DNA from 3 places in the Mesorhizobium sp. B3-1-8 genome. Region 1 is predicted to be linked to each of the others. Evidence: riboswitches for the same ligand, from Rfam matches in the RefSeq annotation. Region 1 holds a riboswitch; each other region holds the start of a gene.
The links. A riboswitch is a leader RNA that binds a small molecule or an ion and turns the genes downstream of it on or off. The one in region 1 is predicted to bind cobalamin.
Positions count from the first base shown of each region.

Region 2: another riboswitch for cobalamin. It lies ahead of bluB (5,6-dimethylbenzimidazole synthase); the one in region 1 lies ahead of FJ424_RS07515 (DUF1636 family protein).
Region 3: another riboswitch for cobalamin. It lies ahead of FJ424_RS17115 (DUF1636 family protein); the one in region 1 lies ahead of FJ424_RS07515 (DUF1636 family protein).

Region 1 covers NZ_VFTK01000006.1:45,286-52,502, forward strand. Annotated here, with positions in the region: gene FJ424_RS07505 (FAD-dependent monooxygenase) at 19-1,593, opposite strand; gene FJ424_RS07510 (efflux RND transporter periplasmic adaptor subunit) at 1,590-2,747, opposite strand; cobalamin riboswitch at 3,081-3,287, shown strand; gene FJ424_RS07515 (DUF1636 family protein) at 3,482-3,865, shown strand; gene FJ424_RS07520 (ABC transporter ATP-binding protein) at 3,862-4,650, shown strand; gene FJ424_RS07525 (ABC transporter substrate-binding protein) at 4,683-5,627, shown strand; gene FJ424_RS07530 (iron ABC transporter permease) at 5,980-6,966, shown strand; partial or broken gene FJ424_RS07535 (phosphatidate cytidylyltransferase) at 6,974-7,151, opposite strand.
Region 2 covers NZ_VFTK01000044.1:30,468-37,684, forward strand. Annotated here, with positions in the region: gene dxs (1-deoxy-D-xylulose-5-phosphate synthase) at 1-343, opposite strand, end outside; gene FJ424_RS29330 (pirin family protein) at 470-1,390, opposite strand; gene FJ424_RS29335 (DUF2277 domain-containing protein) at 1,400-1,666, opposite strand; gene FJ424_RS29340 (exodeoxyribonuclease VII small subunit) at 1,712-1,963, opposite strand; gene FJ424_RS29345 (histone deacetylase family protein) at 1,967-2,893, opposite strand; cobalamin riboswitch at 3,008-3,185, shown strand; gene bluB (5,6-dimethylbenzimidazole synthase) at 3,228-3,959, shown strand; gene FJ424_RS29355 (hypothetical protein) at 3,960-4,943, opposite strand; gene FJ424_RS29360 (TetR/AcrR family transcriptional regulator) at 5,162-5,770, opposite strand; gene FJ424_RS29365 (MFS transporter) at 5,891-7,111, shown strand.
Region 3 covers NZ_VFTK01000017.1:33,758-40,974, forward strand. Annotated here, with positions in the region: gene FJ424_RS17105 (cobaltochelatase subunit CobN) at 1-461, opposite strand, end outside; gene cobW (cobalamin biosynthesis protein CobW) at 480-1,517, opposite strand; gene FJ424_RS17115 (DUF1636 family protein) at 1,514-1,945, opposite strand; cobalamin riboswitch at 1,985-2,186, opposite strand; gene FJ424_RS17120 (winged helix-turn-helix domain-containing protein) at 2,216-3,415, opposite strand; gene FJ424_RS17125 (NADH-quinone oxidoreductase subunit A) at 3,747-4,112, shown strand; gene FJ424_RS17130 (NADH-quinone oxidoreductase subunit B) at 4,103-4,684, shown strand; gene FJ424_RS17135 (NADH-quinone oxidoreductase subunit C) at 4,689-5,291, shown strand; gene FJ424_RS17140 (four helix bundle protein) at 5,326-5,703, shown strand; gene FJ424_RS17145 (NADH-quinone oxidoreductase subunit D) at 5,770-6,960, shown strand; gene FJ424_RS17150 (NADH-quinone oxidoreductase subunit E) at 6,961-7,217, shown strand, end outside.

The DNA.
Region 1 (7,217 bases):
GGCGGGCGCCGCGGCAAGTCAGGCCAGGCTGTGCATGGTGCCCGGTACACGGTATGGCGCCCGCTCGGCCGTCCTTGGTTTGATGGCGAGGCCGGCGAGGTAGCGCTGGAAGCTCGCCGCCTCCTGCACCGGCGAGGCGAGCGCGACATGCCCGTCCGGCCTCACCAGATAGGCGGCGTCGCGCTGCAAGGCGGCTTTCGCGGCGGTCTCCGACCAGGCGAAGCCGTGAACCGGAATGCCGGTCGATGCCAGCATGGCCCGGAATTCCGCATTGACCTCGCCATAGACATGCACCTGCCAGTCCAGCGAGCGCAGCGGCTCGAAATTGTCGCTGCTTGGCATCGGCACATAGGGCAGGCGGTCGCCGCCGCTGATCTTTCCCGCTGTGCCCGAGCTGATCGGGCCGGCGCGGTACTGGATCGCCGCCTGCGAGATGACGCCGAAGAAGGCGCGCGAGCCGTATGACGTGTGCAGCGCGATGTTCAGGATTTTCGGCATCAGATAGCGCCGGAACAGGCCGACGAGCCGCGAGCGGCTCGTGGCGATGCGGAACGCCTGGTCCGTGCTCTCGATCAGTCTGTGGGCGAAGGCGATGCGCTCCGGCTCATAGCTGTCGAGCAGGCGCGGATCGGCGCGGCCCTGGACGACGGCAGCGAGCTTCCAGGCAAGGTTCACCGCATCGCCCATGCCGGTGTTCATCCCCTGTCCGCCGGCCGGGCTGTGGATGTGGCCAGCGTCGCCGCAGAGGAACACACGGCCGACGCGAAAATTCTCGGCAACGCGATGATGGACCCGGTAGGTCGAGAACCAGTTGACCTCGTCGACCGTTACGCCGGTGTCGCGCTCGACGTCGGCGCGAATCGCCTCGAAGCTGATCGTCTCGTCCGCCTCATGCGCCTTCGGCACGATGCCGATCAGCCGGATCGAACCCGACTGCCGGACCGGCATGACGATGGCAAAACCGTAGGTGCTGATGGTCGTGTCCATGCCGTTGCGGGTGATGTCGCCACGGCCTTTCACGTCGACGACGTAGAAGGACTGTTCGTAGGCGCCGCCAGGAAAGCCGATATTCAGCCCGTGGCGCACTGTGCTGTGGGCGCCGTCGCAACCGGCGAGGTAGTCGGCGACGACGGTTTCCGTCTGGCCTTCCTTGCTCAGCGTCGCGATGACCGCGTGGCCCTTGTCCTGGAAAGCGATGAGCTCCGTGCCGCGCTCCACCTCGACGCCGGCGCGCTCCAGATGCGTGATCAGCACGCGCTCGTGGATGTCCTGCGGCAGCGCGAAGGCGAAGGAATAGGGGCTGATGCCGCGGCCGAAATCGGCGAGCGGGAGTCTCGCGGCGACGCCTGCCGGCGTGTGCACGGTGAGCTGTTCGATCTTCACGCCCGCTGCAAGCACGTCGTCGACGATGCCGATCTGACGGTGGAATTCCAGCGTGCGCGCCTGGACGGCCAGCGCGCGCGAGGTTTCGCCGGGAGCGGCAGCCTTGTCGAAGATGCGCACCGGAACGCCGAGCTTGGTCAACCAGAGCGCGAGCGTCAGCCCGGTCGGGCCGGCGCCGGCGATGAGGACCTTGGTCTTTGACATGGTCATTTTCCTTCTCCCTCAACGATACGGACTTTTTCGTGTTCCCGCAGCCGGTTTACGCCGGCAGTGACGACCCGGTCGCCCTTGGTGAGCCCGGCACTGACGACTACGCGGTCAGTCTCGTAGCGGGCGATGGTGACCGGCTTGAGCTCGACAGCCGACGAGGCCGACACCACCCAGACGGCGGGCTTGCCTTCCTTGTCGAACAGCGCGCTGCCCGGCAGCAGCACGACAGGAGCGCCGGCGATCTCGACGCGGCCGGCGACACTTGCGCCGAAGCGCATCTCGTCAGGCGCATTCTCGAGCGAAACCTTCACCTGGAAGGTGCGGGTGGCGGCGTCGGCCATCGGCGCTATCTCGCGCACAGTGCCGGCGGTCGAGACCGCCGGATTGCTGAGCAGCGAGACGGTGACGGTGGGTATCTTTCGACCGCGCCGGGCGCTGGTAAAGGCCGCTTCCGCGATAGAGAACACCGCGTCGCGGCTCTCCGGATCGGCGACGCGTACCACCATCTGCCCAACATTGACCGATTGGCCGGCCTCGGCGCCGGTGGCGGTGACGATGCCGTCGAATTCGGCCCGGAGCTCGGTGTAACCGAGCTGGTCCTTGGCCATCGCGAAGGCGATGTTCGCCGATTTCAGCTTGGCCTCGGCCGAGCGCAGATTCTTTAGCGTCGCGTCATGGTTGGCGCGTGTCGTGAAACCCTTGGCGAGCAGCGCGCTGATACGCGCTTCGGCGGCGCTGGCTTCCACCAGCACGGCCTCGGCCGCTGTCACATCGGCTTCCGCGCTGGCCAGCCGGTTTCGATAATCCTGGTCGTCGACCCGGGCGAGCACCTCGCCCTTCTTCACCGTGGCGCCGACCTCGGCGGTGCGCCGGATGAGCTTGCCGGAAACGCGAAAACCGAGATCGCTCTCCAGCCTCGGCTTGATCTCGCCGATAGCGACGCGGTTATCCGCGACGGGTTCCGGCGAGACCGAAACTGCCTTGACCAGCTTGGTTTCGGGCGTGCCCGGCGCGACGTTCGATGCTTCGCTTCTGGCGCCGTGCCAGACCATCACGGCACCGCAAGCGAGCGCGGCGATGGAGCCGGCGACAAGGCGGCGCCTGAGCGGCTTGTTGTGCCCAAGAGGACTGTTGTGAAAACGTGCGGCAATCATGTTGTCTCCATGCCCAAGGTTGCGGCCGCGCTTGGGAGGACGCGGCGGCCGGGAAACTGCGTTGGCTGGCAGGGGATCAAGGCGTTGCAACCTGTCTTTCGCCAGCCCGATCTTTTTGCGATTTCGGCTCCGGCAAATCCCGAACGGTTTCTGAAAATTTTCCGATGTTTGGGTGAGACGGCGCGAGGAGGGATTGACTGCTACGCAATCGTTGATATGTAACGTTATTACATATCTAAACGAGAATCGAACCACGAATGCATTTCTCCAGGCAGGTCGCTTCACGCGGTGATGAACGCGCGCAGAAACCGTTGCGACTCGCGCGCGGACAACCTACGATGGCTGCGTCATGGTCCCCGAGCCGCAAGGCGAGGGGTGAAAAGGGAACACGGTGAGATCCGGTCTGGATCGAACCCGTGGCTGCCCCCGCAACTGTGAGCGGCGAGCTCCATCCGAAACGCCACTGGCCGGCAAGGCTGGGAAGGCGGATGGCGCAACGACCCGCGAGCCAGGAGACCTGCCATCGACATGAGTTGACCGGACGGGGTGTGCCGGGAGGAGACGCGGGCACCGGTCTTGTCGGCCGGCTCGTCCAGCATCCTTCCGTCGCCATTTTGGAAAGTGACGGAATGTTGGACGCATCGAGAGCAATTCCAGGAAAAGTGTGTAGCGGTTTTCCGTCTGGTATTGCGTCAAAACAAAGAGATAGAGCGGTTCGCCGTTTCCGTGAAACGGTGAACCGCTCGAGCCATCACATCATCGTCTGTTCGCTGTGTCGCGATACCGTGACCGGGCTGAGGTCCGGCGAGGGTTTGTGCGTCGACCTGCGCTCCAGGCTTTCCTTGCAGCCGGCGCCTTCCTTTGTCATCGAGACCATCGACTGCATGGCGGGTTGCGCGCGGCCGCTCACCGTGGCCTTCATGGCGCAAGGCAAAGCCACCTATCTCTTCGGTTCCATCGACAGGGGCACCGACGCCGGAGCGCTGGTCGAATTTGCCAGGCTCTATGCCTCGCTGCCCGACGGCTGGTGCAATTCCGGCCAGCGCCCGGCAAGGCTCGCCGGCAAGATACTGGCGCGCATCCCCGCCGCGGGTAAGGCCAGGAAGCAAGTCCGGTGAGCGTGCCCCTGCTTGAAGCCCGCGATCTGGGCGCCATGGCAAACGGCCGGACGCTGGTCGAGGATGTCAGCCTGTCGCTGGCGGCGGGTGAGCGCCTCGCCATCATCGGCCCGAACGGCGCCGGCAAGACGACTCTGCTGCGCATGTTGTGCGGGGCGTTGTCGCCGAGCCACGGCGAGGTTCGCCTGGCCGGGCGCCGGCTGGACAGGATCACCGCCGCCGAGCGGGCGCTCAGCATCGCCGTCGTTGGCCAGACGGACCAGCCGGATCCACGGCTGGCGCTCATCGACTATGTCGAGCTTGGCCGCGTCCCGCATGCCGGCCTGAGGCGCCGGCACGACGACCGCGACATCGTCGTCGAAGCACTGCGCCGGACCGGGCTCTTGCCACTGCTCGCGCGCAGCATCGGCTCGCTCTCCGGCGGCGAGCGCCAGCGCGCGCAGCTCGCCCGTGCCATCGCGCAAGAGCCGAAGATCCTGTTCCTCGACGAGCCGACCAACCACCTTGACCCGCGCGCCCGCGCAGAACTGCTCGAACTGGTGGCCGAATTCAGCATGACCGTGGTCGCCGTGCTGCACGATCTCGCCTTGGTGGCGCCCTTCGCCACCAACGTCGCGGTGATGAGCAACGCCCGGCTGCACGCGCTGGCACCGCCGCGCGAGGCGCTGGCGCAGCCGCATATCCGCGAGGTTTTCGGCATCGACGTGCTGCGCCTGCGGCACCCGACCGAGGACCGCGAGCTCACCGTCTTCGAGCTGCCCACGCGCGCTTCCTCGCCATCCTGAACCTGTCCAACCCAAACAAGGAGCACCATCCCGTGAAACGCCCTTTGTCGTTTGCCTTCTCGCTTCTCGCCTCGGCCGCCTTCGCCTTCCCGGTCACCGTCGACAGCTGCGGCAAGCCGCTCACCTTCGATGCACCGCCAAAACGCGCCGTCATCCAGGACCTCAACATGGCCGAGATGGCCTTCGCGCTGAAGCTGCAGCCGTCGATCGTCGGGCTTACCGGCATCACCGGCTGGTACAAGGTCGGCCCCGAGTTCAAGGCGGAGCAAGGCTCCATCCCGGAGCTGGCGCCAAAATATCCGACGCTGGAAAACCTCGTCGCCGTGCAGCCGGATTTCTTCTTCGCCGGCTGGTATTACGGCATGAAGCCGGGCGGCGAGGTCACGCCCGACACGCTCGCCCCGCACGGCATCAAGACGCTGGTGCTGACCGAAAGCTGCGTCCATCTCGACAAGAACCGGCCCGTCGCCTCGATGGACTTGCTCTATGGCGACGTCGAGAAGCTCGGCAAGATCTTCGGCAAGGAGACGGAGGCCGAAAAGCTGGTCGCCGGCTGGAAGGCCGAGCTTGCCGATATCACCGCCAAGGTCGGCGACCGCAAGGGCACGCGCGTGTTCCTCTACGATTCCGGCGAGGACAAGCCCTTCACCGCCGGCAAGTTCGCCATTCCCAACGCCATGATCGCAGCCGCCGGCGGCGAAAACATCATGGCCGACATGGAGACGAGCTGGGGCAACACCGACTGGGAGACGGTCGCCTCGCGCAATCCGCAGTTCCTTATCCTGCTCGATTACCAGGATGGCGGCGGCTACAGGAAGCTGCTCGATTTCCTTAAAGTCCATCCGGCCATGAAGGAGACCGACGCTGTCAGGAACGAGCGCTTCGTCGCGCTGCGCTACGCCGAGCTGACGCCCGGACCCGCAAATATCGAGGCGATCGGCAAGATCGCCAGGGCCATGCATCCGGAAGCGTTTTAGGTTTGACGCACGGATGAGCCGGAGTGTTGCCGTTGATGGATAGCCTGCCTAGGAGAATGGCGAAAACGCTCCTCACTTCGTCATCCACGGGCGAAGCAAGGAGCGAAGCGACGCGGCGCAGACCCGAGGATCCATTCCGTGACTTTCGAGCGTTGCAACGGCGTAGAATTCTGCGCCGCCGCATTTCGCGAGCAAGCTCACGGCATGGATTCCAGGGTCTCCGTGACGGAGCTTCGCTCCTGCTTCGCCACGGAATGACGAAGTCGCGGATACCTCGGCTGATCCCGAACGCCAGTATCGCTGCGGCAGGTCCCGGACGGTGAACCTGCGCCATACCCCATTCTTCCTGGCCATGATGCTTGGCGCGGCGCTGCTGGTCGCGCTCGGGCTGCTTTCGATCGCCTATGGCTCGACGCTGATACCTCTGCGCCAGGTCGTCGGCGCGCTGGCGCATGCGGCCGGACTGGGCAGCCAGAGCCCATCCGGCCCGGTCGGCAGCATCGTCGTCGACCTGAGGCTGCCGCGCACGTTGCTGGCGATCGCCGTCGGCGCCGGCCTTGGCGTGGTCGGCGCGCTGCTACAGACGGTCACTCGCAACGACCTCGCCGATCCGTTCCTGTTTGGCCTCTCCTCGGGCGCGGCGGCCGGCGCGGTCTCCGTCATCACCGTATTCGGCGACACGTTCGGCGTCTGGACACTGCCGCTTGCCGCCTTCACCGGCGGCGTGCTGGCGGCGGGGATCGTGCTTCTGCTGGTGTCGCGGGTGAAGGGGCAGGGGCCTGAGCGACTGATCCTGGCCGGCCTCGCCGTCTCATTTCTGTTCACTGCCTTGACCAACTATCTCGTGTTCGCCGGCGACCAGCGCGCCGCCCATTCGGTGTTGTTCTGGACCATGGGCGGGCTCGGTCTTGCCCGCTGGGACAATATCGGCCTGGCGGCGCTTGGCGCCGGCATCATCCTCGCCTATGGCCTGCGGAACCACCGCCGCTTTGATGCTTTCCTCGCCGGCGAAAGCGCCGCCGAGAGCCTTGGCGTGCCGGTGGCGAGGATGCGCCGCGCGACATTCCTCGTCGCCGCCCTGGCGACCGCCATTCTCGTTGCCGTGGCCGGCGTCATCGGCTTCGTCGGCCTGATGATCCCGCATCTCAGCCGGCCGCTCTCCGGCCCCTTGCATCGCAACCTGGTCATCGCCTGCGCGCTGTTCGGCGCCATCCTGCTGTTGGCCAGCGATCTGCTGGCCCGCACGCTTTTGCCGCCGCAGGAACTGCCGATCGGCATCATCACCAGTTCGCTCGGCGCGTTCTTCGTCGTCACGTTGCTGATGCGTAACCGGCTCTGACCGGTAATTAGACCGTCCAGAAATAGCGCACGATGTGGAACAAGACCGGCGCAGCGAAGACCAGGCTGTCGGTGCGGTCGAGCATGCCGCCATGAACCTTCGATCAGGTAGCCCCGGTCCTTGACGCCCTGGTCGCGCTTGATCGCCGAGGCGACGAGTCCGCCGAGAAATCCCATCGTGCAGGCGACGAAGGCATCGGAGCTATCTTCACCGGACACTAACCATCGACGCATCGGGTGCCTGATATCTCG
Region 2 (7,217 bases), on a different contig from region 1:
ACGGGTCGTATTCGCTCTCGGCGCGCCGGGTGAAACCGGAGAGGCCGCCCTCCTGGCGCAGCGTGCGGATGCGGTCGCGGCGGCCGGTCAGGATCTTGTGCGGATAGGCCTGGTGGCCGACGTCCCAGATCAGCCGGTCTGCCGGGGTGTTGAAGACATAGTGCAGCGCAACCGTCAGTTCGACGACGCCGAGGCCGGCGCCGAGGTGGCCGCCGGTCTGCGAGACGGCGTCGATGAGCTCGGCGCGCAGTTCCGCGGCAAATTGCGGCAGCGCGCCCTCATCGAGCGTCCGCAAATCCGCCGGAATGCGGACCTTGTCGAGCAGCGGCGTGTCTGGCTTCACTCGGGCGCGTCCTGCCTTATCGATCGAACACGGCGCTATCAGCAGATTGCGCCATAATCATGCGCGGAATAGGCCGCCGGCGGGCGAATGTAAATGCGCGTCAGTGACGCGCCGACGACGCCTATCCTAACCTTCGGGCAACGGGATGAACTCTTCCTCATCGCCGGGAACGATATCGAAGCGGCCTGTCTTCCATTCCTGCTTGGCCTGCTCGATGCGTTCCTTCGAGGACGAGACGAAATTCCACCAGATATAGCGCTTGGAGCCCAGCGAAGCGCCGCCGAACAGCATGAAATGCGCGCCGCGCTCGGAGGAAACGATGATCTCCTCGCCCGGCTTGAACACGAGGAGCCGCTCGGCCGGGAAAATATCGCCGGCGATCGAGACGTCGCCTTCCAACGTGTAGATGGCGCGCTCCTCGGCATCGGCCGGGATCTTCACGCTCGCGCCCGCCGCCAGCCTGAGATCGGCGTAAAGCGTGTCCGAAGCGGTCGCCACGGGCGAGCGCAGGCCTGAGAATTCGCCGATGACGACGCGGCCGCTGACGCCCTCGGCATCGATCTGCGGCAAGCGGGCCACCGACGTGTTCGCGAACACCGGGGCAATTTCCTCCTTGCCGTCGGGCAGCGCCAGCCAGGTCTGCAGGCCGGAGACCGACATCGGTGCGCCGCGCAACTCCTCCGGCGTGCGCTCGGAATGGACGATACCGCGCCCGGCGGTCATCAAATTCACGTCGCCCGGCGCGATCACCATTTCGGTGCCGAGCGAGTCGCGATGCCTGATCTTGCCGTCGAACAGGTAGGTGACGGTGGAAAGCCCGATATGCGGATGCGGGCGCACGTCGAGCGCATGGCCGGCGCGCAGGATCGCCGGGCCCATGCGGTCGAAGAAGATGAACGGCCCGACCAGACGGCGTTTTGCCGTCGGCAAGGCGCGGCGCACCTCGAAGCCGCCAATGTCCTTGGCGTTGGGGACGACCATCAGTTCGATCTGGTCGCAGGCGAAGGCATCGCCCGGTTCAGGATCGTTTCCCGGAAAGAAGCTCATGTCGGATCCTCAGGCGAAACGCAGCGCCGACCTGGCCTTCGCCTTGGCAGCTTCTTCCTCGCGATTGCGCGGTTCCTGGTTGGTTTCGAGCGAATCGATCAATTCGCGCGCGACAGCTGTGATCGCCTCGACCGCATGGTGGAAGGCATGCTCGTTGCGCTTGGAGGGCTTGGTCGAGCCGCTCAGTTTGCGCACGAATTGCAGCGCTGCGTCATGCACTTCGTCATTGGTCGCCGGCGGCTCGAAATTGGCCAGGGTCTTGATGTTGCGGCACATAGCTTGAACTCCTTACCTGCTTTGTCTGCCTCACCGTCGTCCAAATTACTCTGCGTCCAACGGCTCCGTTCCTACCGGTTTGCCGTCGCGCGACAGCCTGATCTTCTCGACCTTGTCCTCGGCCGCTTTCAGCAGCCGGTCGCAATGCGCCTTCAGCGCCTCGCCGCGCTCGTAGATCTTGATCGACTGGTCGAGCGGGACGTCGCCGCGCTCAAGATCATCGACGATCTTCTCAAGCGCGTCGAGCGCCTGTTCGAAGCTCATCGCCTTGACGTCCTCATTGCCTTCCACTGCCATGCTCTATCCCTTCATCAGCCGCCCGACATGGGCGGCGACTGAAAATGCCAGTCCCTGCAGATCGTAGCCGCCTTCCAGCAGGCTGACGAGCCTATTGCCGCTGTGGCGGCCGGCGAGCTCCATCAATTGCCCGGTCGCCCAGTCGAAATCGTCCTCGGTCAGGTTGATCTCGGCCAGCGGATCACGATGGTGCGCGTCGAAGCCGGCTGAAATGATGATCAGGTCCGGCGCGAACGCATCGATGGACGGCAGCACACGCGACAGGAAGGCGTCGCGGAACAGGTCGCTGCCGGTCTGCGGCGCGAGCGGCGCGTTGACGATGTTGCCGGCGCCGGTTTCGCTTTTCGCTCCGGTACCGGGATAAAGCGGCATCTGGTGCGTCGAGCAATAGAGAACCGATGGGTCGTCCCAAAAAATGTCCTGTGTGCCGTTGCCGTGGTGGACGTCCCAGTCGACGATGGCGACGCGCTCGGCCTGATGCTTCTTCTGCGCGTAGCGGGCGGCGATCGCGGCCGTGTTGAACAGGCAGAAGCCCATCGCGGTGGTCTTTTCGGCGTGGTGACCCGGCGGACGGGCGGCGACGAAGACGTTGGCGGCGCGGCCCTCGAAGACGTCGTCCACCGCCGCGTTGGCGCCGCCGATCGCCGTCACCACGGCCTGCCAGCTTTTCGGGCTGGCGCTGGTATCGGCGTCGATCGAGACGATGCCGCTCTCAGGGATCGCCGCGCGCACGCGCTCGACGAAATCCTCGGGATGCGCATAGAGGATCGTTTTCTCGTCGCCTTCGGGCGCCTTGACGCGGTCGAGCGCCGAAAAAGCCTCGTCGTCGAGCACGCGTTCGATGGCGCGCAGGCGGTCAGGCCGCTCGGGATGGCCGGGCGGCGTGAGGTGTTCCAGAAAGATCGGGTGCGTGTAGAGACGGGTGGCCATGGCGCCTAATCTAGGCACCGGCGGCGCGGATGACCATGTTTGAAAGCCGAATGGCTGGGGAAAATTGCGCCAGTCCGTGTCGCTGGCGCCATTGGCGCGGCGCAAGCTTCGCGGTAAGGTTCTTCGCTGCCTGGTGCCCGCGACGCGGGAGAATCGGGAACACGGTTGAACTCCGTGGCGTGCCCAACGCTGTGAGGGGGACCGCGCCGGCAAAGCCACTGTCGATGACGGGAAGGCGCCGGATGCGGGAGGATCCCGAGCCAGAAGACCGGCCCGGCAGACATGGTTTTCCGCTTGGTCAGGCGGGAAACTGCTTGTCGCAAGGGGAAAAGCGATGACGGCAGCAGCGATCGCCGCGGGCGGCGACGACTTTGACCAATTGGCGCGCGACGCGGTCTATCGGGCGATGTTCACCAGGCGTGACGTGCGCAGCCATTTTGTCCCCGACGATCTCGATGACAGCGTGTTGGCGCGGCTCATCACCGCCGCGCATCATGCGCCCTCGGTCGGCTATATGCAGCCGTGGAATTTCATCGTCATCCGCGATCCAGGCAGGCGTCGGCAGGTGCGCGACCTGTTCCTCGCCGCGCGCGAGCAGGAGCTGCCGGCGATCGAGGCGGAACGGCAGGCGCTATACCGCAAGCTTAAGCTCGAGGGCATCTGCGAAAGCGCGCTCAATCTGTGCATCACCTGCGACCGGCAGCGGTCGAAGGATTCGCCGCTCGGGCGCTGGCACAATCCGGAGATGGACCTCTACAGCACCGTCTGCGCGGTGCAGAATTTCTGGCTGGCGGCGCGGGCCGAGGGTGTCGGCGTCGGCTGGGTCAGCATCATCGAGACGGAAGCGCTGAAGCAGCTCTTGTCGATCCCGGAACATGTGACGCCGATCGCCTATCTCTGCGTCGGCCGCGTCTCTGCCTTCGCGCCGAAGCCCGATCTCGAGGCGCATGGCTGGGGCAAGCGCCTGCCGCTGCCGGAGCTTGTGATGAGCGAGACTTTCCGCGGCGCCGGCGAGGCGCCGCTCAAATCGGCGATCGCAAGGCTTGGCGGCCCATCAAAGCCATGATCAGGCGGCTCTCGGAGTCTCCCAGCGCGAGCCGCCGCCGAAGGAGCCCAGCGCCTTGTCGCGCAGTTCCCTGAACTTGGATGAGGCCTCGGCCAGCCGGTGGTCCCATTCGGGATTGGGCACCTGGCCCTCGATGGCTTCGAAATAAACCTGCATCAGCGAGGCAATGGCGAAGGGCTCGATGAAGGCCGCCTTGAAGGCCCAGGCAAAGACGATGGCCAGCACGAAAGCCCAGCCGGCAAGCTGACCCGGCATGACCCAGAGGATCGCGGCCGCGGGCGCCAGCATCAACAGGAAGATGACGAAGGACACGCCCCACATGATCGCCGCCAGCCAGACGGCGTTCTTGACCATGTGCTTGCCGTTCTGGGCGTAGAGGACGACACCTTGCCTGGCCGTCTCGAAGGGCAAGTTCGAATTGATGCGGATGTTGTAGCCGAGGATGATCTCGTCGACATAGGTCAGCGAGATACGGATGACGGTGTTGATGAAGCTGACGATGCCGCTCAGGCCCGGGATCGGCAGGAAGGCGGCTATCCCGCCGATCAGGCCGGTGATGGCGCGGATGGCGCCCTTGACCAGTTGGTCGACGACGAAAAGGATGTTGGCCTCGGCGAAACGCTGGGTGACCACTTCCTTGGCATAGGCGATCTGGTTCTGGCCGTCAGGGACATCGTGGCCGTCGATCAGATGCACCATGACGGCGATATGGCCCGCCTTCAGCACGTAGAGGATGTATTCGCGGATCCAGTAGACGGCGATCGACACGACGCCGAAGCCGACCACGCCGCCCCACAACGCGAAGGACATCGGCCCGTCGGGATCGGTCGAGATGTGGCCGACGCCGTAGCCGACGCTGGCCCCCGTCCCAGTCGCCATGATGTAGGCGACCGTGATGCCGAAATAGACGATCATGCGAAAGACGATGAACGGCCATGTCCGCATCATGATGGACACCGACCTGGCGATGCTGAAGTCCCACATGCCCCGACTCTCCACACCCCCGCGCATGATCCCGAAAATCGGAATGGATTTTCGGAGAAGGGTCATGCGCTGAATCAAAGTTTTTACAGCGTCCTTTGCGCGTTCAAAGAACGCGCGGCGCTGTAAGAGTTGGCGGTGGAGGATGCGCTCGCCCCATTGATTGTCAATCGCGGCGGGGTTGCGTCGGCCGGAAAGCGGTGCACAACCCGGTGGCTTGGTTACCCAAGCGTGCCGTCAACCGTCTTGCGCAAGCCTTCGAGCAGTTGCTTGAATGCCGCGATCGCCTTCTTAGACGTCGCTTCGGGATCCTTCGAATTGGCGATGCGCTGCGCGGCCTGGCTGCTGGCGCCATTGATCAGCCGTGAGGTCGTCTCGGGATCAAGCTCTGGAACGACCACCCCCTCGTCCTGCAGCTTCGTCAGATGGTCGGTCATCGAGGCGATGCAAGCGCTGGCATTCGGCCACTGCGCCGGGTCGCCGAGCACCGCCGGACCGTCGCGGAACATGATGCGCTGGATTTCCGGCTCCAGCGCCATTTCGATATAGCTGGTGCATTCATCGACGAAATGCTGCCAGCGGGTCGGCGCCATCGAAGCCACCTCGTTCACCCGCACGGCCATTTCGCCGTCGATCTCGGCGATCACCGCCTGCAGCAGCCCCTTCTTGTCGCCGAAATGGTGATAGAGCGCGCCGCGCGTCAGGCCGGCCGACGCGGTGAAATCATCCATCGAAGCCTCGGCGTAGCCGACCGTGCCGAAGGCGTGGCGGGCGGCCGCGATCAGCTTGGCGCGCGTTTCGGCGATCATCTCCTTGCGCGGTCTGTGCATGGCTCTGGCCCTACTCACATACGCCTCGTATGCCAATTGACATACGCAGCGTATGAACTATCTCACATTCATACGCAGCGCATGTAGTTTTAGTATGCAACCTTGTCGAGGAGCAGGATCATGCGAAACCCCTATGCGGACATCTTTCGGGCTCCCGGCACGAAAGGCTTTGCCGCGGCCGCCTTCATCGCGCGGCTGCCGATCGCCATGGCGCCGATCGGCATCGTGGCGATGCTCTCGCAGACGCATGGCGAATATTGGCTGGCCGGGGCGGTCTCCGCGACCTACGCCCTTGTGAATGCTGTTTTGTCACCGCAGATCTCGCGATGGGTGGATCAGCTTGGCCAAAGCGCGATTGCCCTGCCGACCACGCTGGTCTCGGTGCTTGCCTTCACGACATTGATCGTGGCGGCCAACCAGCACTGGCCGGCCTGGACCCTGTTCGGGTCGGCGCTGCTTGCCGCCGCCATGCCCAACATCCCGGCGCTGGTCAGGGCTCGCTGGACCGAGATTTTTCGCGATCGTCCCGAGTTGAGCACCGCCTTCGCGTTCGAATCGGCTGCGGACGAATTGGTTTATGTCGCCGGAGCCTCGCTGTCAGTGGGCTTGAGCGCGGCGCTGTTTCCCGAAGCCGGCATGGTGGTCAGCACGTTGCTGCTCGCGCTCGGTTCGGCGGCATTCCTGCTGCAGCGCTCGTCCGAGCCACCGGTACGTCCGGCGGAACATGGCGCGGCCGGTTCGGCGATCCGCCTGCGGCCGGTGCAGATCATCACCTTCGCGCTGATCTTCGTCGGCGCGACCTTCGCCACCACGGAAGTCACCACCGTCGCCATCACCAAGGCGCTCGGCCAGCCCGAGGCTGCAAGCCTCGTCATCGGCGTCTATGCGCTTGGATCCTTCGTGCTCGGCATCATCGTCGGCGCGCTCAGCCTGAAGGCGCCGCTGCAGCGGCAACTCGCGGTCGCGGTCACGGTGATCGCGCTCACCACCCTGCCATTGCTTTTCGCCGACACGGTGCCGACGCTGGCGCTGGCGGTCTTCGTCAGCGGCGTCGCGATCTCGCCGACCTTCATCACAGCCTTCGGCCTGATCGAGCGCCATGTGCCGCCGGCAATGCTCACCGAAGGCGTCACCTGGGTGACCACCGGCATCGGCATCGGCATGGCGCTGGGCTCCTTCGCCGCCGGCTGGATGGTCGACAATTTCGGTCCGCAGAACGGGTTCTGGGTGTCGGTGGCGGCCGGGGCGATCGCGCTGGCCACCGTGCTTGCCGGGCAGTGCCGGCTGGCGACGGGCGATTGCGATGCGGACAGGGGCGAAGCGGCGGTGCCTGCGGAGTGACGATTATTCGGCCGTCCGATCATCATCGCAGACGTTGGAAGTTAGCCAAGACCTACGCGACGGCCAATCGCCTCCGTCGCGGAGGCTTCGGTCAATCAGCAACGCC
Region 3 (7,217 bases), on a different contig from region 1:
AGCGCCGCCATATTGGCCGGCCCGCCTTCGCGGAAATAGCCGAGCAGGGCGTCGAGCTCGGCGCGCGGCAGGGTCGAGCCTTCGATCAGCCGCTGGTCCTCGTCATGGCTTTCACCGGGCAGCAGCGCCAGCTTGATGCCGCGCTCGCGCGCGACCGCAGCGAGCTGGTCGCAGCCGTAACGCCACCACTCATAGCCGCCGAGGATGCGCACCAGGACGACCTTGGCGTGGCGGGCGACGCTGTCGATCCAAAGATCCACCGACATCGGGTGGCGAAGGTCGCGCAGCGCCGCCAGCCGCATCGCGGGCAGCCGCGCGGCATCGGCCTTCCAGGCGGCGGCCAGACCGGCGAGGTCGCTGTCGGTGAAGGACAGGGCCACCACATCCGCAGGCGTCTGCCTGAGGTCGATCGGCTCGGCGAGATCGTCGAGCGAAGCGGATGTCGTGGTGAGGATATGCATCGCTTTTTGGTCTTAGCCTCAGCCGGCGAGGATACGCTCGATCGCCGGACGGTTCAGCCCCTTGAGGCCGATGACGACGAGCCGCGAGCGGCGGTCGTCCTCGGCCGTCCAGGCGCGGTCGTAATAGTGGTTAACGCGCGGGCCGACAGCCTGCAGCAGAAGCCGCATCGGCTTGCCGCCGACTTCGACGAAACCCTTGACGCGCAGCACGTTTTCCTGCTCGGCGGCAACGGCGACGCGCTTGGCCAACTCGTCGGGATTGGCGATCGACGGGATGTCGATGACGAAGGAATCGAAATCGTCATGCTCGTGGTCGAGCTCGTCGTCGTGATGGGTCTTGCGGTTCTCGATGTCGTCCTCCACCGCAAGGCCGAGGCCGAGCAGCACGGACGGATCGACCTTGCCCTGCGCTGTCGGCACGATCTTGACGGCACGCGCGACATGCTCGCCGATGACGGCGTTGGCGCGGGCGGAGCCCGCTGCATCCATCAGGTCGCTCTTCGACAGGATGATCAGGTCGGCGCAGGCGATCTGGTCCTCGAATACCTCTTCGACCGGATCGTCATGGTCGAGGGAATCGTCAGCCGCGCGCTGCGCCTGCAGGGCATCCATATCGGAAGCGACGCGGCCATCGGCCAGCGCCGGGCCGTCGACCACGGCGATGACGCCGTCGACCGTCACGCGGCTCTTCACGCTCGGCCACTGGAATGCCTGCACCAGCGGCTTCGGCAGAGCGAGGCCCGAGGTCTCGATCAGGATGTGGTCGACCTTGGGATTGAGCGACAGGATCTGATCGAGCGCCGGCACGAAATCGTCGGCGACGGTGCAGCAGATGCAGCCATTGGCCAACTCGACGATGTTTTCTTCCGGGCAGGCGTCGACGCCGCAACCCTTCAGGATCTCGCCGTCGATGCCGACATCGCCGAACTCGTTGACGATGATCGCCAGCCGCTTGCCCTTGGCGTTCTCGAGCAGGTTGCGGATCAGCGTCGTCTTGCCGGCGCCGAGGAAGCCGGTGACGACGGTGCAGGGCACGCGGGAAACGGATGCGTTCATGGTCGGTCCTTCAACATGTCGAGGGGAGGGATGCGGGCAACGAGGCCGCGCTTGAGGGAATCGGGCCGGCCGCGCCAGGGGATGAGGCCGTCGGTCGAGGTGGCGAAGATCTTTGCGCCGGCGACGAGGTCGGCGCCGCTGGTCGTGTCCAGATCGCCGAAAACGTAGCTCCAGCAGCCGTCGCGCAGCAGCGCGGCGCTCAGCCGGCGCTTGCAGTTGCCGAGGCATTCGACGGTACGGATCTTGATCTTTTCGCCGGAAGCAGCCCGGCGCGTGTCTTCGGCAAGCAGCGCACCGGCGCGCGGATGGGCGTCCGAGCCGGTCTCGTCGCGGCAGGATGAGCAGACGATGACGGTCACGCCGGCCAAAGCATCGGGCTCGGACGGAACGTCCGCACTGTTTGCCGGGAAACTGCCGTTGCGATCCAAAACCATGCTCCTTGCCCGGAAAACCCGCCGGGCATTCGGATACTTAAAGTCTCAGACGGCAGGTCTCCTGGCTCGCGGGTCGTCGCCCTGAATGCCGCCTTCCCGGGAAATCCCAGTGGTTTTCGGCAGAGGCTCGTCGCTTACAGTTGCGGGGACAGCCGCGGATTTGGGTGTTGGCCCGCACCGCATTCCCTCTTGGCTCCTCCCTTGCCGGGAGAAGACCGTCTGGTCAGGATTTAGGCTTACGGCTAGGTCCCTGTCAACGCGCAGCTACGACACCGCGATGTCGGCCAGCGCCGGGCCGAGGTCGCCGGCCGGCATGACTTCGATCGCCTCCAGGCCGAGCCAGCCCTGCATCTGCTTCAGCTCGTCGAAGAGCCGGGCGGCGGTTTCGGCGGGAGCGCCTGCTTCGGCGTAAGCGGCATGGACGCGCAAGACGCTGGCCGGGCGGTCGGCCCGGAGATCGACGCGAGCAACGATCCGGTCGCCGAGCAGGAAGGGCAGCACGTAATAGCCGTATTGGCGCTTTTCCGCCGGCGTGTAGATCTCGATGCGGTAGCGGAAATCGAAGAGTTTTTCCGTCCTGGTGCGTTCGAAGACGACGGGATCGAAGGGGGCGAGCAGGGCGCGCGCCTCTATCCGGCGCGGGAAACGGGCGTCCTTGTGGAGATAGGCAGTCTTGTCCCAGCCTTCGACCTTCACCGGCAGCAACTCGCCGGCATCGACCAGGTCCTCGATGCGATCCTTCGTGTCGCCCGGCGCGAGACGAAAATAGTCGCGCAGGTCGCCATAGGTGGCGATGCCGTGGGCACGGGCGGAAATGCGCAGCAATTCGCGATGCGCGTCCTCGACCGAGGGTTCGGGAAGGTCGAGCACCGCCTGCGGCAAAACGCGCTCGGGCAGGTCATAATAGCGTTCGAAGCCGCGGCGGTAAGCGGTGGTGATGCGTCCGGCCCAGAACAGCCATTCGAACGCGTGTTTGGCCTCGCTCCAGCCCCACCAGCCGCCATTGCCCTTGTGGCCTTCGATATCGGAGGCGGCGATCGGACCGCGATCGGCGACCTCTCTATATATCTCGTCGATCGTTTCCTTGCGTTCACGGCCCCATTTCGCCAGGCCGAGATATATCTCGTCGCCCTGCTCGGCGCGCTGCATGCGCCAGCGCATCAAAGGATAGGTCTCGACGGGCAGGAACGACGCCTCATGCGCCCAGTATTCGAACACGGCGCGCTTGCGAGTGACCGCGGCATTATCGAGCAGCGTAAGCGGGTAGGGGCCGAGGCGCGAATAGAGCGGCATATAGTGCGCGCGCACCACCGCGCTCACGGAATCGATCTGCAGAAGGCCGGTTCGCGAAAGCACCCGGGCGAGGTGCCGGCGATCCGGAACTCCTGCAGGGCGAGGGTCGTTGAACCCTTGCGCGCCCAGCGCGATGCGCCTCGCCATGGCCAGCGAAATCTTGTCCTTCATCAGGTGTACTTGCCCCGATCGTCGTTGGATCTTCAGCCGTGATTCCGGCCATGCTAGCAGGCAAATGGCGGGAGATATGTCAGGAGAGAAAAGTGGAGTAAAAAGTGAAGGAAATCAAACAGGAGCGGATCGGACCAGTTTCTTCCGATAAGCCGTCCAGGGCCGCGATTTGAACAAGGTTTGACTTGCGTCACCGAAACCGCTGCGCTAACCCTCGCCGCGTTGCAGCATGGGCCCCTTAAACGGTTCAGCGGTTAATCTGTCACGCTTCCGCATTAGAGTTCGTTGCTGTAATCAAAGTGAACTGCCCCCGCCGAAGGAAAGTCGCCGCATGAGCGCACTCCTAAGTTCGTACCTGCCTATCGTGCTGTTCATCGCCGTGGCGATGATCGTCGGTCTGGCGCTCATCGTTGCTCCGTTCCTTGTGGCCTACCGCAATCCCGATCCGGAAAAGCTTTCCGCCTATGAATGCGGGTTCAATTCGTTCGACGATGCCCGCATGAAGTTCGACATCCGCTTCTACCTGGTGTCGATCCTGTTCATCATCTTCGATCTCGAGGTCGCCTTCCTGTTCCCGTGGGCGGTGTCCTTCTCGAAGCTCGGCATGCTCGGCTTCTGGTCGATGATGGTGTTCCTGGCGGTGCTGACCATCGGCTTTGCCTATGAATGGAAAAAAGGAGCGCTGGAATGGGATTGAACGATAGTTCAGGCACCCTCGTCGCGCCGAAGCCCAAGGGCATCATCGACCCCAACACCGGCAGGCCGGTGGGGGAGGACGATCCCTTCTTCCTCGAAATCAACAATGAGCTGGCCGACAAGGGTTTTCTCGTCACCTCGACCGAGGCGCTGATCACCTGGGCGCGCAGCGGCTCGCTGATGTTCATGACCTTCGGCCTCGCCTGCTGCGCGGTCGAGATGATCCACACCTCGATGCCGCGCTATGACTCGGAGCGTTTCGGCGTCGCGCCGCGCGCGTCGCCACGCCAGTCCGACATTATGATCGTCGCCGGCACGCTGACCAACAAGATGGCGCCGGCGCTGCGCAAGGTCTACGACCAGATGCCGGAGCCGCGCTACGTCATCTCGATGGGCTCCTGCGCCAATGGCGGCGGCTACTACCACTATTCCTATTCGGTGGTGCGCGGCTGCGACCGCGTCGTGCCGGTCGACATTTATGTGCCCGGCTGCCCGCCGAGCGCGGAAGCGCTGCTCTACGGCATTCTCCTTCTGCAGAAGAAGATCCGCCGCACCGGCACGATCGAACGGTGAGCCGATGACCCTGGCGTTGAACGAACTCTCCACCTATCTCGGCGAGAAGCTCTCCGGCCGCATCGGCGAAGCCGTGCTTGCCTATGGTGAGCTGACGGTTTCGGTTGAACCGGGCAACCTGATCGAGGTCGCGACCTTCCTGCGCGATGATCCGCGCTGCCAGTTCATCTCGATCATCGATGTCTGCGGAGCGGACTACCCGTCGCGCGCCAGGCGCTTCGACGTCGTCTATCACCTATTGTCGCCGAAGCAGAATGTCCGCATCAGGCTCAAGGTCCAGGCCGACGAGGAGACGCTGGTGCCGTCGCTGACCGGCGTCTATCCAGGCGCCGACTGGTTCGAGCGCGAGACCTATGACCTTTACGGCGTGCTGTTCTCAGGCCATCCGGACCTGCGCCGCATACTCACCGACTATGGTTTCGAGGGCCATCCGCTGCGCAAGGATTTCCCGCTGACCGGTTTCGTCGAGGTTCGCTACGACGACGAGGCCAAGCGGGTTATCTACGAGCCGGTGGAATTGAAGCAGGAATTCAGAAACTTCGACTTCTTGAGCCCGTGGGAAGGAACGGATTACGTCCTTCCCGGGGATGAGAAGGCGAAACAGTGAGTGGGGAAGTAGTGAGTAGTCAGTAGGGAAGGAATTGGGAAAAAAGATCGAATCTTATCGCGACTTGGTGGTGTGGCAATCGGCGATGGTCCTTGCCGAGGATTGTTACCGCGTCACCAAAGGTTTTCCGAGAGACGAGATCTATGGAATGACCTCCCAGATGCGCCGCTCGGCGGTATCTATCGCCGCGAATATCGCTGAAGGGTACGGTCGTGAGAATAGAGGTTCTTTCGTTCAATTTCTGCGCATGGCACAGGGTTCGTTGAAGGAACTGGAAACGCACATATTGCTGGCGTGCCGGATCGGTATGCTGGCAAGAGATAACGAGACTGAACTGCTACTGCGGTGCGAAGAGATTGGAAAAATGACGCGATCTCTGATCAGAACCGTGCAGGCCAAGCAGGCGGAATGAAGCAGGCATTGAGATTGATGGTCACTACTCACTACTCACTACTGACTCTTCGCCAGAGGCGCCACAATGGCTGAAACCTCCGTCCGCAACTTCAACATCAACTTCGGTCCGCAGCACCCTGCGGCGCATGGCGTTTTGCGGCTGGTGCTGGAACTGGACGGCGAGGTGGTCGACCGCGTCGATCCGCATATCGGCCTGCTGCATCGTGGCACCGAGAAGCTGATCGAGGCCAAGACCTATCTGCAGGCCGTGCCCTATCTCGACAGGCTCGACTATTGCGCGCCGATGAACCAGGAGCATGCCTTCGCTTTGGCGGCTGAGCGCCTGCTCGGCATCGAGGTGCCGAAGCGCGGCCAGCTGATCCGCGTGCTCTATTCCGAGATGGGCCGCATCATGTCGCACATCCTCAATGTGACGACGCAGGCGATGGATGTCGGCGCGCTGACCCCGCCGCTGTGGGGCTTCGTCGAACGCGAAAAGCTGATGGTGTTTTACGAGCGCGCCTCGGGCTCGCGCATGCATGCGGCCTATTTCCGGCCGGGCGGCGTGCATCAGGACCTGCCGCAGAAGCTGGTCGAGGACATCGGCAAGTGGATCGATCCGTTCCTGAAGTCGATCGACGATCTCGACGCGCTGCTCACCGGGAACCGCATCTTCAAGCAGCGCAATGTCGATATCGGCATTGTGTCGCTGGCCGATGCCTGGGCCTGGGGCTTTTCGGGCGTGATGGTGCGCGGCTCGGGCGCTGCCTGGGACCTGCGCAAATCGCAGCCCTATGAATGCTATTCCGAGATGGATTTCGACATTCCGATCGGCAAGAACGGCGACTGCTTCGACCGTTACCTGGTGCGCATGGAAGAGATGCGCCAGTCGGCCAAGATCATGCGCCAGTGCGTCGATCTTCTGCTCGGCAAGGAAAGCGCCGGCCCGGTATCGAACCTCGACGGCAAGGTGGTACCGCCGAAGCGCGCGGCGATGAAGCGCTCGATGGAAGCGCTGATCCATCACTTCAAGCTCTATACCGAGGGCTATCGTGTGCCGGCCGGCGAGGTCTATGCGGCCGTCGAGGCGCCGAAAGGCGAATTCGGCGTCTATCTGGTCTCCGACGGCACCAACAAGCCCTATCGCTGCAAGCTGCGCGCGCCCGGTTTCGCGCATCTGCAAGCCATGGATTTCCTGTGCCGCGGCCACATGCTGGCCGACGTCACGGCCGTGCTTGGCTCCCTCGACATCGTGTTTGGTGAGGTCGATCGCTAAATGTCAGTCCGCCGTCTCGCAGATGCCAGCGTCCAGCCAGCCACCTTCGCCTTCAACAAGGCGAACGCGGCGGCGGCGCAGCAGTGGATCGCCAAATACCCGAAGGGGCGCGAGCAGTCGGCCATCATCCCGCTGCTGATGATCGCGCAGGAGCAGGAAGGCTGGGTCACCAAGGCGGCTATCGAGACGATCTCCGACATGCTCGGCATGCCGCGTATCCGTGGCCTCGAAGTCGCGACCTTCTACACGCAGTACCA